Regions from separate parts of the Streptomyces luteireticuli genome, predicted to be linked through region 1. Evidence: predicted binding sites of a transcription regulator. Region 1 holds the regulator's gene; each other region holds the start of a gene.
The links. The regulator HrcA, encoded in region 1, represses chaperone genes, less so after heat shock. The targets are predictions, from matches to a motif close to TTNGCACTCNGNNNNNCNGAGTGCNAA.
Positions count from the first base shown of each region.

Region 2: a site for HrcA is predicted at 2,793-2,819, ahead of groES (co-chaperone GroES). Genes of this name have one in related genera too.
Region 3: a site for HrcA is predicted at 2,615-2,641, ahead of groL (chaperonin GroEL). Genes of this name have one in related genera too.

Region 1 is NZ_CP167927.1:3,189,131-3,193,302, forward strand. It holds gene dnaJ (molecular chaperone DnaJ) at 29-1,165, opposite strand; gene hrcA (heat-inducible transcriptional repressor HrcA) at 1,166-2,182, opposite strand; gene AB8735_RS14015 (MBL fold metallo-hydrolase) at 2,412-3,155, shown strand; gene AB8735_RS14020 (DUF3097 domain-containing protein) at 3,189-4,016, shown strand; gene AB8735_RS14025 (Uma2 family endonuclease) at 4,013-4,172, opposite strand, start outside.
Region 2 is NZ_CP167927.1:3,921,013-3,925,184, forward strand. It holds gene AB8735_RS17195 (SDR family oxidoreductase) at 1-526, shown strand, start outside; gene groL (chaperonin GroEL) at 595-2,217, opposite strand; gene groES (co-chaperone GroES) at 2,335-2,643, opposite strand; gene AB8735_RS17210 (polysaccharide deacetylase family protein) at 2,870-3,703, opposite strand; gene AB8735_RS17215 (methyltransferase domain-containing protein) at 3,781-4,172, shown strand, end outside.
Region 3 is NZ_CP167927.1:4,902,624-4,906,795, reverse strand. It holds gene AB8735_RS21985 (PTS transporter subunit EIIC) at 1-843, shown strand, start outside; gene groL (chaperonin GroEL) at 864-2,486, opposite strand; gene AB8735_RS21975 (cold-shock protein) at 2,850-3,053, opposite strand; gene AB8735_RS21970 (MoaD/ThiS family protein) at 3,506-3,781, opposite strand.

The DNA of each region.
Region 1 (4,172 bases):
GACCGGCCCATCCGGGCACAACCGCGGGCTACCGCCCGTTGAACGCATCCTTCAAGCGCGAGAACAGCCCCTGCTGCCCCGGCTTGAACTCGCCCATCGGGCGCTCCTCGTTGCGGATCTTCGCCAGCTGGCGGAGCAGCTCCTCCTGCTGCGCGTCCAGCTTGCCCGGCGTCGTCACCTCGACATGGACGATCAGATCGCCGCGGCCGCCGCCGCGCAGATGCGTGACGCCGCGCTGGTGCAGCGGGATCGACTGGCCGGACTGGGTACCGGGCCGGATGTCGATCTCCTCCAGGCCGTCCAGGGTCTCCAGCGGCACCTTGGTGCCCAGCGCCGCCGCGGTCATCGGGATGGTGACCGTGCAGTGCAGGTCGTCGCCGCGGCGCTGGAAGACGGGGTGCGGCGTCTCCTGGATCTCGACGTAGAGATCGCCGGCGGGGCCGCCGCCGGGGCCGACCTCGCCCTCGCCCGCGAGCTGGATGCGGGTGCCCTGGTCGACACCGGCCGGGATCTTGACCGTCAGGGTCCGGCGGGAGCGGACGCGGCCGTCGCCGGCGCACTCCGGGCAGGGGGTCGGCACGACCGTGCCGAAGCCCTGGCACTGCGGACAGGGCCGGGAGGTCATGACCTGGCCCAGGAAGGAACGGGTGACCTGGGAGACCTCGCCGCGGCCGCGGCACATGTCACAGGTCTGGGCGGAGGTGCCGGGGGCCGCGCCCTCGCCGCTGCACGTGGTGCAGACGACGGCGGTGTCGACCTGGATCTCCTTGGTCGTGCCGAACGTCGCCTCGTTCAGGTCGACTTCGAGCCGGATCATGGCGTCCTGGCCGCGGCGGGTGCGCGAGCGCGGTCCGCGCTGCGACGCCTGGCCGAAGAACGCGTCCATGATGTCGGAGAAGTTGCCGAAGCCCGCGCCGAAGCCGCCGGCGCCCGCGCCGCCGCCCGAGGCGGACAGCGGGTCGCCGCCGAGGTCGTAGACCTGCTTCTTCTGCGGGTCCGAGAGCACCTCGTAGGCGGCGTTGATCTCCTTGAACCGCTCCTGGGTCTTGGGATCCGGATTGACGTCCGGGTGCAGCTCGCGGGCGAGGCGGCGGAAGGCCTTCTTGATCTCGTCCTGCGAGGCGTCGCGCCGTACGCCCAGGACCGCGTAGTAGTCCGTGGCCACTTACGACTCCGCCAGGATCTGTCCGACGTAACGTGCCACTGCGCGTACCGCTCCCATCGTTCCGGGGTAATCCATGCGGGTCGGTCCGACCACGCCGAGTTTGGCGACGGCCTCGTCGCCCGAACCGTAGCCGACGGCGACGACGGATGTGGAGTTCAGCCCCTCATGGGCGATCTCATGACCGATGCGCACGGTCATGCCCGAGTCCGTCGCCTCGCCGAGCAGCTTGAGCAGGACGACCTGTTCCTCCAACGCCTCCAGCACGGGCCGGATCGTCAGCGGGAAGTCATGCCCGAAACGGGTGAGATTGGCGGTACCGCCGATCACCAGCCGCTCCTCGGTGTCCTCCACCAGCGTCTCCAGGAGAACGGCCAGCACCGTAGAAACGGTTCCCCGGTCGTCCTGCTCGAAGGCCTCGGGGAGGTCCTGCACCAGCTGCGGCACATCCGTGAACCGCCGCCCCACGACCCGGCTGTTGAGCCGGGCCCGCAGGTCCGCCAGCGCGGTCTCGCCGACCGGCGCCGGACAGTCCACCAGCCGCTGCTCGACCCGCCCGGTGTCCGTGATCAGCACCAGCATCACCCGCGCCGGGGCGAGCGGCAGCAGCTCCACGTGCCGGACGGTGGACCGGGTCAGCGACGGGTACTGGACCACCGCCACCTGACGGGTCAGCTGCGCCAGCAGCCGCACCGTACGGGCGACGACGTCGTCGAGATCGACGGCGCCGTCCAGGAAGTTCTGGATCGCGCGGCGCTCCGCGGAGGACAGGGGCTTGACGCCCGCCAGCCGGTCCACGAAGAGACGGTAGCCCTTGTCGGTGGGGATGCGGCCGGCGCTGGTGTGGGGCTGGGCGATGAAGCCCTCCTCCTCCAGCACGGCCATGTCGTTGCGCACGGTCGCCGGGGACACGCCGAGGTGGTGGCGCTCGGTCAGGGCCTTGGAGCCCACCGGCTCCTCGGTGCCCACATAGTCCTGGACGATGGCGCGCAGGACCTTGAGCCTGCGTTCGCTCAGCATCGCGCGCACCTCCAGTCCAGCGGGCCGGCCGTCTCATGGGTCCTCCCGGGCTCCTACCCGGGTCGTGTGCCTGGCACTCAAAGGTCACGAGTGCCAAACCCCACACGTCAGTGTACGGCCGGTCCCCACGCCCCCGGCAAGGGCAGTGGCTCCGCCCACCCTCCCGTGCTCTTCGCCACACCGGGTACGGGGACGGGCCACCGTACCGCGCCGGCCGTAGCTTTCCGTCATGGAAATCCACGAAATCGGCGAGGGCGGAATCGACGAGCAGCACACGGGGGCGCACTGGGAACGGCTCGCGCCGGGGGTGGCACGCCGCCGGCTGCCCGGCTGGGACGCGACGACGGGAGCGGTCGCCGGGACGACGGGCGCCCTGGTCGTGGACACGGGCTCCGGCTTCGGCGAGGGGGAGGAGATCCGGCGCGGGGTCATGGAGCTCTTCGGGCTGCCCGTGACGCACGTCGCGCTCACGCACGCCCACTTCGACCACGTCCTGGGCACGGCCGCGTTCCCCGGCGCGACGGTGTACGGGACCTTCGGCGACCGTGACGAGCTGTTCCGGGACGCGGTGGCGTACGGCGTGCCGGCCGGGGCGGCCCGGGACGCGGCGGAGCGGCCGGTGCCGCCGGTGCATCCGGCCGGCGGCGGGCTGGAGATCGACCTGGGCGGCGGGCGGCGCGTACGCCTCGTCGGCCTGGGTGCGGCCCACAGCCCGGACGATCTCGTGGTGTTCGTCCCCGGCGAAGTCCCCGGCGAACGGGCCGTCGTCTTCTGCGGCGACCTGGTCGAGGAGTCGGGCGAGCCGCAGGCCGGGCCGGACGCCTCCCCGGAGCGCTGGCCGGCCGCACTGGACCGGCTGCTGGAACTCGGCGGCGAGGACGCGCTGTACGTGCCCGGACACGGGGCGGCGGTGGATGCCCGTTTTGTCCGTGAGCAACGCAACGCGCTGGCACGGCGGTTCGGCGTGTCGTGACGCCGGGGGCCGGGATTTCCCTATCGTCGGCGGGTGCGCAGCAGCCGACAGTACAACCCCGACCTGACCCCGCCATGGAAGCGGAGCGTCCCCGTCCCCGAGGTGCCGGCGGAGGCGGACCTCGTGGTCGAGGAGGTGACCACCGGCTTCTGCGGGGCGGTGGTCCGGTGTGAGAAGACCGCGCAGGGGCCGACGGTGACGCTGGAGGACCGCTTCGGGAAGCACCGTGTCTTCCCCATGGAGCCACGGGGCTTCCTGCTGGAGGGGCGCGTCGTCACCCTCGTCCGGCCTTCCTCATCCGTTCCGCAGAGCCCGGCCCGTACGGCGTCCGGCTCGATCGCCGTGCCCGGCGCGCGGGCGCGGGTGGCGCGGGCCGGGCGCATCTACGTCGAGGGACGGCACGACGCGGAGCTGGTGGAACGGGTGTGGGGCGACGACCTGCGCATCGAGGGCGTGGTCGTCGAGTACCTGGAGGGGGTCGACGACCTGCCGTCGATCGTCCGCTCCTTCGGCCCCGGGCCGGACGCGCGGCTGGGGGTGCTGGTGGACCACCTGGTGCCGGGCTCGAAGGAGTCGCGGATCGCGGCGGAGGTGACGGGCGAGCATGTGCTCGTCGTCGGGCATCCGTACGTGGACGTGTGGGAGGCGGTGAAGCCGGCGTCGGTGGGGATCCCGGCCTGGCCGTCCGTGCCACGGGGGGAGGACTGGAAGACGGGGGTGTGCCGGGGGCTGGGATGGCCGTCGAACACGGGGGCCGCCTGGCAGCGGATCCTGTCGAGTGTGCGCTCGTACAAGGATCTTGAGCCGGAGCTGCTCGGGCGGGTCGAGGAGCTGATCGACTTTGTGACGGTGGGGAGTTAGCGGGGGGTACCGGGCAGGGTCTTGAAGCCGGACGTGTCCAGGGTCATGCCCAGCATGTCCAGAGCCACGGGATCACCGAACTTGCTGGTCCGCGTAGCCGCATAGTCGGCTACTTCGCCTGCGCCCACGGGTTCCGTGAGCAGCGTGCACCTGGCG
Region 2 (4,172 bases), 730 kb from region 1:
GGTCAACAACGCCGGGTTCGGCAACAAGGGCCGCTTCCTGGAGGTCCCCGTCCAGGACGAGCTCACCATGCTCACGGTGCACTGCGAGGCGGTGCTGCGGCTGACGATGGCCGCCGCCCGCGGGATGCGCGAGCGCCGGCGCGGCGGCGTGGTCAACGTGGCGTCGGTGGCCGCCTTCGTGCCGCGCGGCACCTACGGGGCGAGCAAGGCGTGGGTCGTGCAGTTCACCCAGGGCGCGGCACGGGACCTGGCGGGCAGTGGGGTGCGGCTGATGGCGCTGTGCCCGGGCTTCGTGCGCACCGAGTTCCACGAGCGGGCCGGGATGGGGACGGACAACATCCCGGGCTGGATGTGGCTGGACGCGGACCGGCTGGTGGACGCCGCGCTCAAGGACCTGGCGCGCGGCAAGTCCCTGTCGGTCCCGGACCCCCGGTACAAGGCGCTGACCGGGCTGTCGAAGTTCGTGCCGCGCGCGGCGCTGTCGCGGGTGTCGTCCACGACGGGCCGCAAGTACGGACCCAACTGAGGCCGGACACGCCGGAGGCCCGGCCCCCCTCGCGGGGTGCCGGGCCTCCTTCGGTTCCAGCGCGTGGTTCAGTGCGCGTGGCCGTGGCCGTGACCGGCCTCGGCGGGCTCCTCTTCCTTCTTCTCGACGACCAGGGTCTCGGTCGTGAGCAGCAGGGAGGCGATGGAGGCGGCGTTCTCCAGGGCGGAGCGGGTGACCTTGACCGGGTCGATGACGCCGGCCTTCACCAGGTCGCCGTACTCGCCGGTGGCGGCGTTGAAGCCCTGGCCCTTGTCGAGCTCGGCGACCTTGGAGGTGATGACGTAGCCCTCCAGGCCGGCGTTCTCGGCGATCCAGCGCAGCGGCTCGACGGCGGCGCGGCGGACGACCGCGACACCGGTTGCCTCGTCGCCCTCCTTGCCGAGGTTGCCGTCCAGCACCTTGACGGCGTGGACCAGCGCGGAGCCACCACCGGAGACGATGCCCTCCTCGACCGCGGCGCGGGTCGCGGAGATGGCGTCCTCCAGACGGTGCTTCTTCTCCTTGAGCTCGACCTCGGTGGCCGCGCCGACGCGGATGACGCACACGCCGCCGGCGAGCTTGGCGAGGCGCTCCTGGAGCTTCTCGCGGTCCCAGTCCGAGTCGGTGGTCTCGATCTCGGCCTTGATCTGGGCCACGCGGCCGGCGACCTCGGAGGAGTCGCCCTTGCCGTCGACGATGGTGGTGTCGTCCTTGGTGACGGTCACGCGGCGGGCGGAGCCCAGCACGTCCAGGCCGACCTGGTCGAGCTTGAGGCCGACCTCCTCGGCGATGACGGTGGCACCGGTGAGGGTGGCCATGTCGCCGAGCATCGCCTTGCGGCGGTCGCCGAAGCCCGGGGCCTTGACGGCCACGGCGTTGAAGGTGCCGCGGATCTTGTTGACGACGAGGGTGGAGAGCGCCTCGCCCTCGACGTCCTCGGCGATGATCAGCAGCGGCTTGGAGCCACCGGCCTGGATGATCTTCTCCAGCAGCGGGAGCAGGTCCTGGATGGCGCCGATCTTGCCCTGGTGGATCAGGATGTACGGGTCGTCGAGGACGGCCTCCATGCGCTCCTGGTCCGAGACCATGTACGGCGAGAGGTAACCCTTGTCGAAGGCCATGCCCTCGGTGAAGTCCAGCTCCAGGCCGAAGGTGTTGGACTCCTCGACGGTGATCACACCGTCCTTGCCGACCTTGTCCATCGCCTCGGCGATGAGCTCGCCGACCTGCTTGTCCTGGGCGGACAGGGCGGCGACGGCGGCGATGTCGCTCTTGTCGTCGATCGGCCGGGAGGTCGCGAGGAGCTCCTCGGAGACGGCCTTGACGGCGGCGTCGATGCCCTTCTTCAGGGAGGCCGGGGAGGCGCCGGCGGCGACGTTGCGCAGACCCTCGCGGACCAGCGCCTGGGCCAGCACGGTGGCGGTGGTGGTGCCGTCGCCCGCGATGTCGTTGGTCTTGGTCGCCACCTCCTTGACGAGCTGGGCGCCCAGGTTCTCGTATGCGTCCTCGAGCTCGACCTCGCGGGCGATGGTGACACCGTCGTTGGTGATGGTGGGAGCGCCGAACTTCTTGTCGATGACGACGTTGCGGCCCTTGGGGCCGATCGTCACCTTCACGGTGTCGGCAAGCTTGTTGACGCCGCGCTCAAGGGCGCGACGGGCGTCCTCGTCGAACTTCAGGGTCTTCGCCATGGGTTAAATCCTTCGCCGTGTCTCTCGGAACGAACTGCGCCCCGGCCGCCCGGTTGGTGGACGCGGGCACCCGGGGCGCAGCTCAAAAGCTTCGAAGTCTCGGAAGCCTGGGGTGAATTACTTCTCGATGATCGCGAGCACGTCGCGGGCCGAGAGGACGAGGTACTCGTCGCCGTTGTACTTCACCTCGGTGCCGCCGTACTTGCTGTAGAGCACGACGTCGCCGACCTTGACGTCGAGCGGCAGGCGCTCGCCGTTCTCGAAGCGGCCCGGGCCCACGGCGAGGACGGCGCCCTCCTGGGGCTTCTCCTTCGCGGTGTCCGGGATGACCAGGCCAGAGGCCGTGGTCTGCTCGGCGTCGAGCGGCTGGACCACAATGCGGTCCTCGAGCGGCTTGATGGCAACCTTGGAGCTGGTGGTCGTCACGATCCGACCTCCCCCTTCGGAGATCTCACGGGGTTAACTGTCTGAGGTGGCGACCAGGTCGATCCGTCGTCGCGGGTGCCGGACCTGCCCGTCGCTGTGTTTGGCACTCACCGGTGGAGAGTGCCAACGGAGCCGAGACTATGACGCGCTTAGCACTCGGTCAAGCGGAGTGCCAATTCCTCACCCGCGCGCGGCGCCCGCGCCGGGCGCCGTTCGGACGCCCGCCTCACACGTAGTCCTCCAGCCTGGCCACCGTGTAGCCCTGCCGCTGGATGCTCCGCAGCATGTTGGTGACCATGCGGGTCATCGTCGTGCCCTTGAGCTCGGCCGGGCCGCGGAAGTGGGCGAGCACGATGTCCCCGGGACGGAGCTTCCCCGCCTCGGCGTACCTCATGTCGTTGATCTGCATCGTGGCCTGCCAGAGCACGACGGCCTTGATCCCGCAGGAGCCGGCGGCGGCGAGCGTGGCGTCGTTGTAGTTGCCGTACGGCGGGCGGAACAGCTCCGGGCGCTTGCCGAACCGCTTCTTCAGGGTCTCCTGCTGGCCGCAGATCTCCCGCTTCTGCGCCTCGGGGGACAGGGTGCGCAGATTGGGGTGGGTGAGCGTGTGGTTGTGCACGCCGTTGCCCAGGGCGCGCAGGGTGTCGAAGTAGCCGTATCCGCGCCCGGCGCGAGCGGCGCTGTCGGTCAGGAACATGCTGAACGGCAGCTTGAGGTCCTTCGCCATCTCCAGGAACTTCGGATCCTTCTCGGCCCCGTCGTCGAAGGTCACGAAGACGACCTTGTCCTTGGTCGGCACCCGCCGGACGATCTGCGGCACACCGCCCCTGTGCCCCTCCGTGATCCGGTGCGCGGGCGGCGGCGGAGGCGGGGCGAGCGGCTTGTCCAGGCCCCAGCGGCGGTACGCGGCGGGGTCGGCGGACGGCGACTTCGCCGGCGCGGCGGACGACGGCGCGGCGGCCTTCTTCTCCTCCTTCGGTGCCGGGGACGGGTCCGAGCCTCCGGAGAGCAGCAGGGCGGCGGCGCAGCCGGCGAGAAGGGCACGTGCAGATCGGGTCACACCATCGATTGTCGTTCTTGCGTTCGACAGACGGGTGCACGGCTCCCGGCCCCGAGCCCGTCACCGAGAATGGAAGCGTGTCAGCACCCTCCTCCGACGTCACCGCCTTCACCGCCCTCCTCACCGACGAGGGCCGCCGCCTCCTCGACGGGCTGCGCGACCACGACCCCGCGCAGGAGCTGGCCGTCGCGACCCGGCTGCGCCGCGAGCACCCGGCCGGGCTGGTCTCCGCCGCGCTGGGCCAGGCGCGGCTGCGGCAGCGCGCGGTGGCGAAGTTCGGCGCCGAGGACGCGTACCGGATGTTCTTCACGCCCAACGGCGTGGAGCAGGCCACCCGCGCCTCCGTCGCCGCGTACCGCGCCGGGCGCTTCGCCGCGCTGGGCGTACGCCGCCTCGCCGACCTCTGCTGCGGCAACGGCGGCGACGCGATCGCCCTCGCCCGGGCGGGCATCGAGGTCCTGGCCGTCGA
Region 3 (4,172 bases), 1.7 Mb from region 1:
CCGGGCGTGACCCAACTGCACATGACGCCCGGCCAGGGCGGCGTGCTCGGGGCGCTCGCCGCCGCGCTCCTGGCCGTCCAGGTCGAGAAGGCCTGCCGCCGCCTCGTCCCCGAGGCCCTCGGCGTGCTGGTCGTCCCGACGGTCACCATCCTGCTCCCGGGTCTGGTCGCGCTCCACGGGCTGATGTGGGCGGCGGGCCAAGTCGCCACCGCCGTCGGGCGGTTCGCGGACCGGCTGCCGGCCGAGGGCGGCGCGGCCGCCGGGCTGGTGCTCGGCGGGCTGTTCCTGCCGCTGGTCATGCTGGGGCTGCACCAGGCGCTGATCCCGGTGCACACCACGCTGATCACCGAGCAGGGCTCCACGGTCCTGCTGCCCCTGCTGGCGACGGCGGGCGCGGGGCAGGTGGGCGCGGCGCTGGCGGTGTACCTCCGGGTGGCCCGGGACGCGGCCGTCCGCCGCACCGTCCGGTCCGCGCTCCCGGCGGGCCTGCTGGGCATCGGGGAGCCGCTGATCTACGGGGTGTCGCTGCCGCTGGGCCGCCCGTTCGTCACGGCCTGCGTGGGCGGCGCGATCGGCGGCGGGTTCCTGGGCCTGCTGGAACAGTTCGGCGGCGCGATCGGCGCCACCGCCATCGGGCCCTCGGGCTGGGCCCTGTTCCCGCTGCTCAGGGGGGAGCACGGGCTGCTGCGCGCGGCGGCCGTCTACGGCGCGGGCCTCGCGGCGGGGTACGCGGCCGGCTTCGTCGTCACCTACCTCTTCGGGTTCCCCGCGCCCGGGAACGCCCGAGGGCGGCACCCCCGTGACAACGGGGATGCCGCCCTCGGCTCGGTTCAGGACCGGTGAGCCTGCGACGAACGCGTGGCTCAGAAGTCCATCTCACCGCCGGGCATGCCGCCCGGAGCGGCCGCGGCGGCCTTCTCCGGCTTGTCGGCGATGACGGCCTCGGTGGTGAGGAACAGGGCCGCGATGGAGGCGGCGTTCTGCAGCGCGGAGCGGGTGACCTTGGCCGGGTCGATGATGCCCTCGGCGATCATGTCCACGTACTCGCCGGTCGCGGCGTTGAGGCCGTGGCCGACGGCCAGGTTGCGGACCTTCTCCACGACGACGCCGCCCTCGAGACCACCGTTGACGGCGATCTGCTTCAGCGGGGCCTCCAGGGCCAGGCGCACGGCGTTGGCACCGGTGGCCTCGTCGCCCTCCAGGTCCAGCTTCTCGAAGACCGCGGAGGCCTGCAGCAGGGCCACGCCACCACCGGCGACGATGCCCTCCTCGACGGCCGCCTTCGCGTTGCGAACGGCGTCCTCGATGCGGTGCTTGCGCTCCTTGAGCTCGACCTCGGTCGCGGCACCGGCCTTGATGACGGCCACGCCGCCGGCCAGCTTCGCGAGGCGCTCCTGGAGCTTCTCGCGGTCGTAGTCCGAGTCGCTGTTCTCGATCTCGGCACGGATCTGGTTGACGCGGCCCTGGACCTGGTCGCTGTCACCGGCGCCGTCGACGATGGTCGTCTCGTCCTTGGTGATGACGACCTTGCGGGCGCGGCCGAGCAGGTCGAGACCGGCGTTCTCCAGCTTGAGGCCGACCTCCTCGGAGATGACCGTGCCACCGGTGAGGATGGCGATGTCGCCGAGCATGGCCTTGCGGCGGTCGCCGAAGCCCGGGGCCTTGACGGCGACGGACTTGAAGGTGCCGCGGATCTTGTTGACCACCAGGGTCGACAGGGCCTCGCCCTCGACGTCCTCGGCGATGATCAGCAGCGGCTTGCCCGACTGCATGACCTTCTCCAGCAGCGGGAGCAGGTCCTTGACCGAGGAGACCTTCGAGTTGACGATCAGGATGTACGGGTCCTCCAGCGAGGCCTCCATACGCTCCATGTCGGTGGCGAAGTACGCCGAGATGTAGCCCTTGTCGAAGCGCATGCCCTCGGTGAGCTCGAGCTCCAGACCGAAGGTCTGCGACTCCTCGACGGTGATGACGCCTTCCTTGCCGACCTTGTCCATCGCCTCGGCGATGAGCTCGCCGATCTGGGTGTCGGCGGCGGAGATGGAGGCGGTGGAGGCGATCTGCTCCTTGGTCTCGACCTCCTTGGCCTGGTCGAGGAGCGCACCGGAGACGGCCTCGACGGCCTTCTCGATGCCGCGCTTCAGGGCCATCGGGTTGGCACCGGCGGCCACGTTGCGCAGACCCTCGCGGACCAGCGCCTGGGCGAGGACGGTCGCGGTCGTCGTGCCGTCACCGGCGACGTCGTCCGTCTTCTTCGCGACCTCCTTGACCAGCTCGGCGCCGATCTTCTCGTACGGGTCCTCCAGCTCGATCTCCTTGGCGATGGACACACCATCGTTGGTGATCGTGGGGGCGCCCCACTTCTTCTCGAGGACGACGTTGCGGCCCTTGGGGCCGAGGGTGACCTTGACGGCGTCGGCGAGCTGGTTCATCCCGCGCTCGAGACCGCGCCGTGCCTCCTCGTCGAACGCGATGATCTTGGCCATGTGAAGTGGTCCTCCCAGACGGGACGGTGGGTTGCTCCGGACCGCGCTGGCGCCCGCGACGGACGGCCTGCGTGCTCGGCGGTTCCTTGCCCCGCCGGGCCCGCGGACCTCACCGACGGTCCACAAGTCTGTCACTCTCACTCGGAGAGTGCTAAGCCAATGATTAGCACTCGGCACCTGGGAGTGCAAGGCCGCCTCGAAGAGGCGTCGATGAGGGGCGGTGGTCGGGCGACGGGTGGGCGCAAGGCCGCCTGGGTGGAACCATCCGCGTGGCACGGGGCGTCCCCGGACGTACGAAGGGCCCGCACCTATGGGGTGCGGGCCCTTCGCCAAGCTGAGGATCCGGTGGTCGATGCGCCGCGGTCAGGCGGTCACCCTCACCATGTCTGCCTGCGGTCCCTTCTGGCCCTGCGAGATCTCGAACTCGACTCGCTGCCCCTCCTCCAGGGTGCGGTACCCGTCCATCTGGATCGCGCTGTAGTGGACGAAAACATCCGCACCACCGTCGACCGCGATGAAGCCGTACCCCTTCTCCGCGTTGAACCACTTGACGGTGCCCTGAGCCATGCCTAACTCCCCTATTACTGGCCCTTGCGCAGGACCGCACTTCGCGGACCCGGGTCAGACCTCACCCCTTGTGACACCTAGAGGTGTGCGCCGGAACGCGTCGACCGCGGCTGAATGTATCTGCACGGATGCCGTCTGCAACAGGTCAGACGGACGAGAAATCCCGGGGAGGCCGAGCGGTGATAACCGGCGAACTGGGGGCGTTCCAGGGCAAGTCGGGCCGGACAGACGGCACCTTCGCGACAATTCGCGCATGTATTTCCTGCGCAAATTGACGGGTTCTCATATGCGTTCGGCTCTGACACCGGAGAGGGAACGCCCCAACTGTATCGCGCTTCAACAGACGGAATCGCCCCGTCCGCTTCTGGGACGGGGCGATCCGCGGTTTGTACAGGCTTGTTGCGAAAAGGGAGTTGGTGCGCTGCCGGGTGACGGGCCGGCGGGCCGGCGGGTCAGCCCCCGGCGACGGCCGGGATGATCGAGACGCCGGCGCCGTCCGGGGTGGGCGCGGCGAGGCCGCCCTCGAAGCGGACGTCGTCGTCGTTGACGTAGACGTTCACGAAGCGGCGCAGCTTGCCGTCGTCGTCGAGGACGCGGCCGCCGATGCCGGGGTGGTTCCTCTCCAGGTCGGCGATCACCTCGGCGAGGGTGGCGCCCTCGGCGGGCACCTCGGCCTGGTTGGCGGTGTAGGTGCGGAGGATGGTGGGGATGCGGACGGTGACGCTCATGGGGTGCTCGCTTTCTGTGTTGAGGGGGTGAGTACGGGGGCGGATGCGGGTGGGGGTGCGGGTGGTTGTGGGTGCCTGGCGGTGGGGGTTGCCCCTGGCCCGCCCTTTCACCGTTTCTTCCGGGGCAAGCCCCGGGCCCGTAACGCGGCTGCGCCGCGTTGACCGGGGGCTTCGCCCCCTGGGCCCCCGAAGCGCCCTTCGGGCGCTGTCCTCAAGCGCCGGACGGGCTGAATATCAGCCCGTCCGGCGCTTGAGGACGAGCGGCGAAGCCGCGACAAACGGGGGCCAGGGGCGGAGCCCCGGAAGCAGGGGCGCAGGGGGCGCAGCCCCCGCCCACCGCGGCGAAGCCGCGGTGCCGGACCCCGGGGCGCAGCCCCGGAAGAAACGGTGA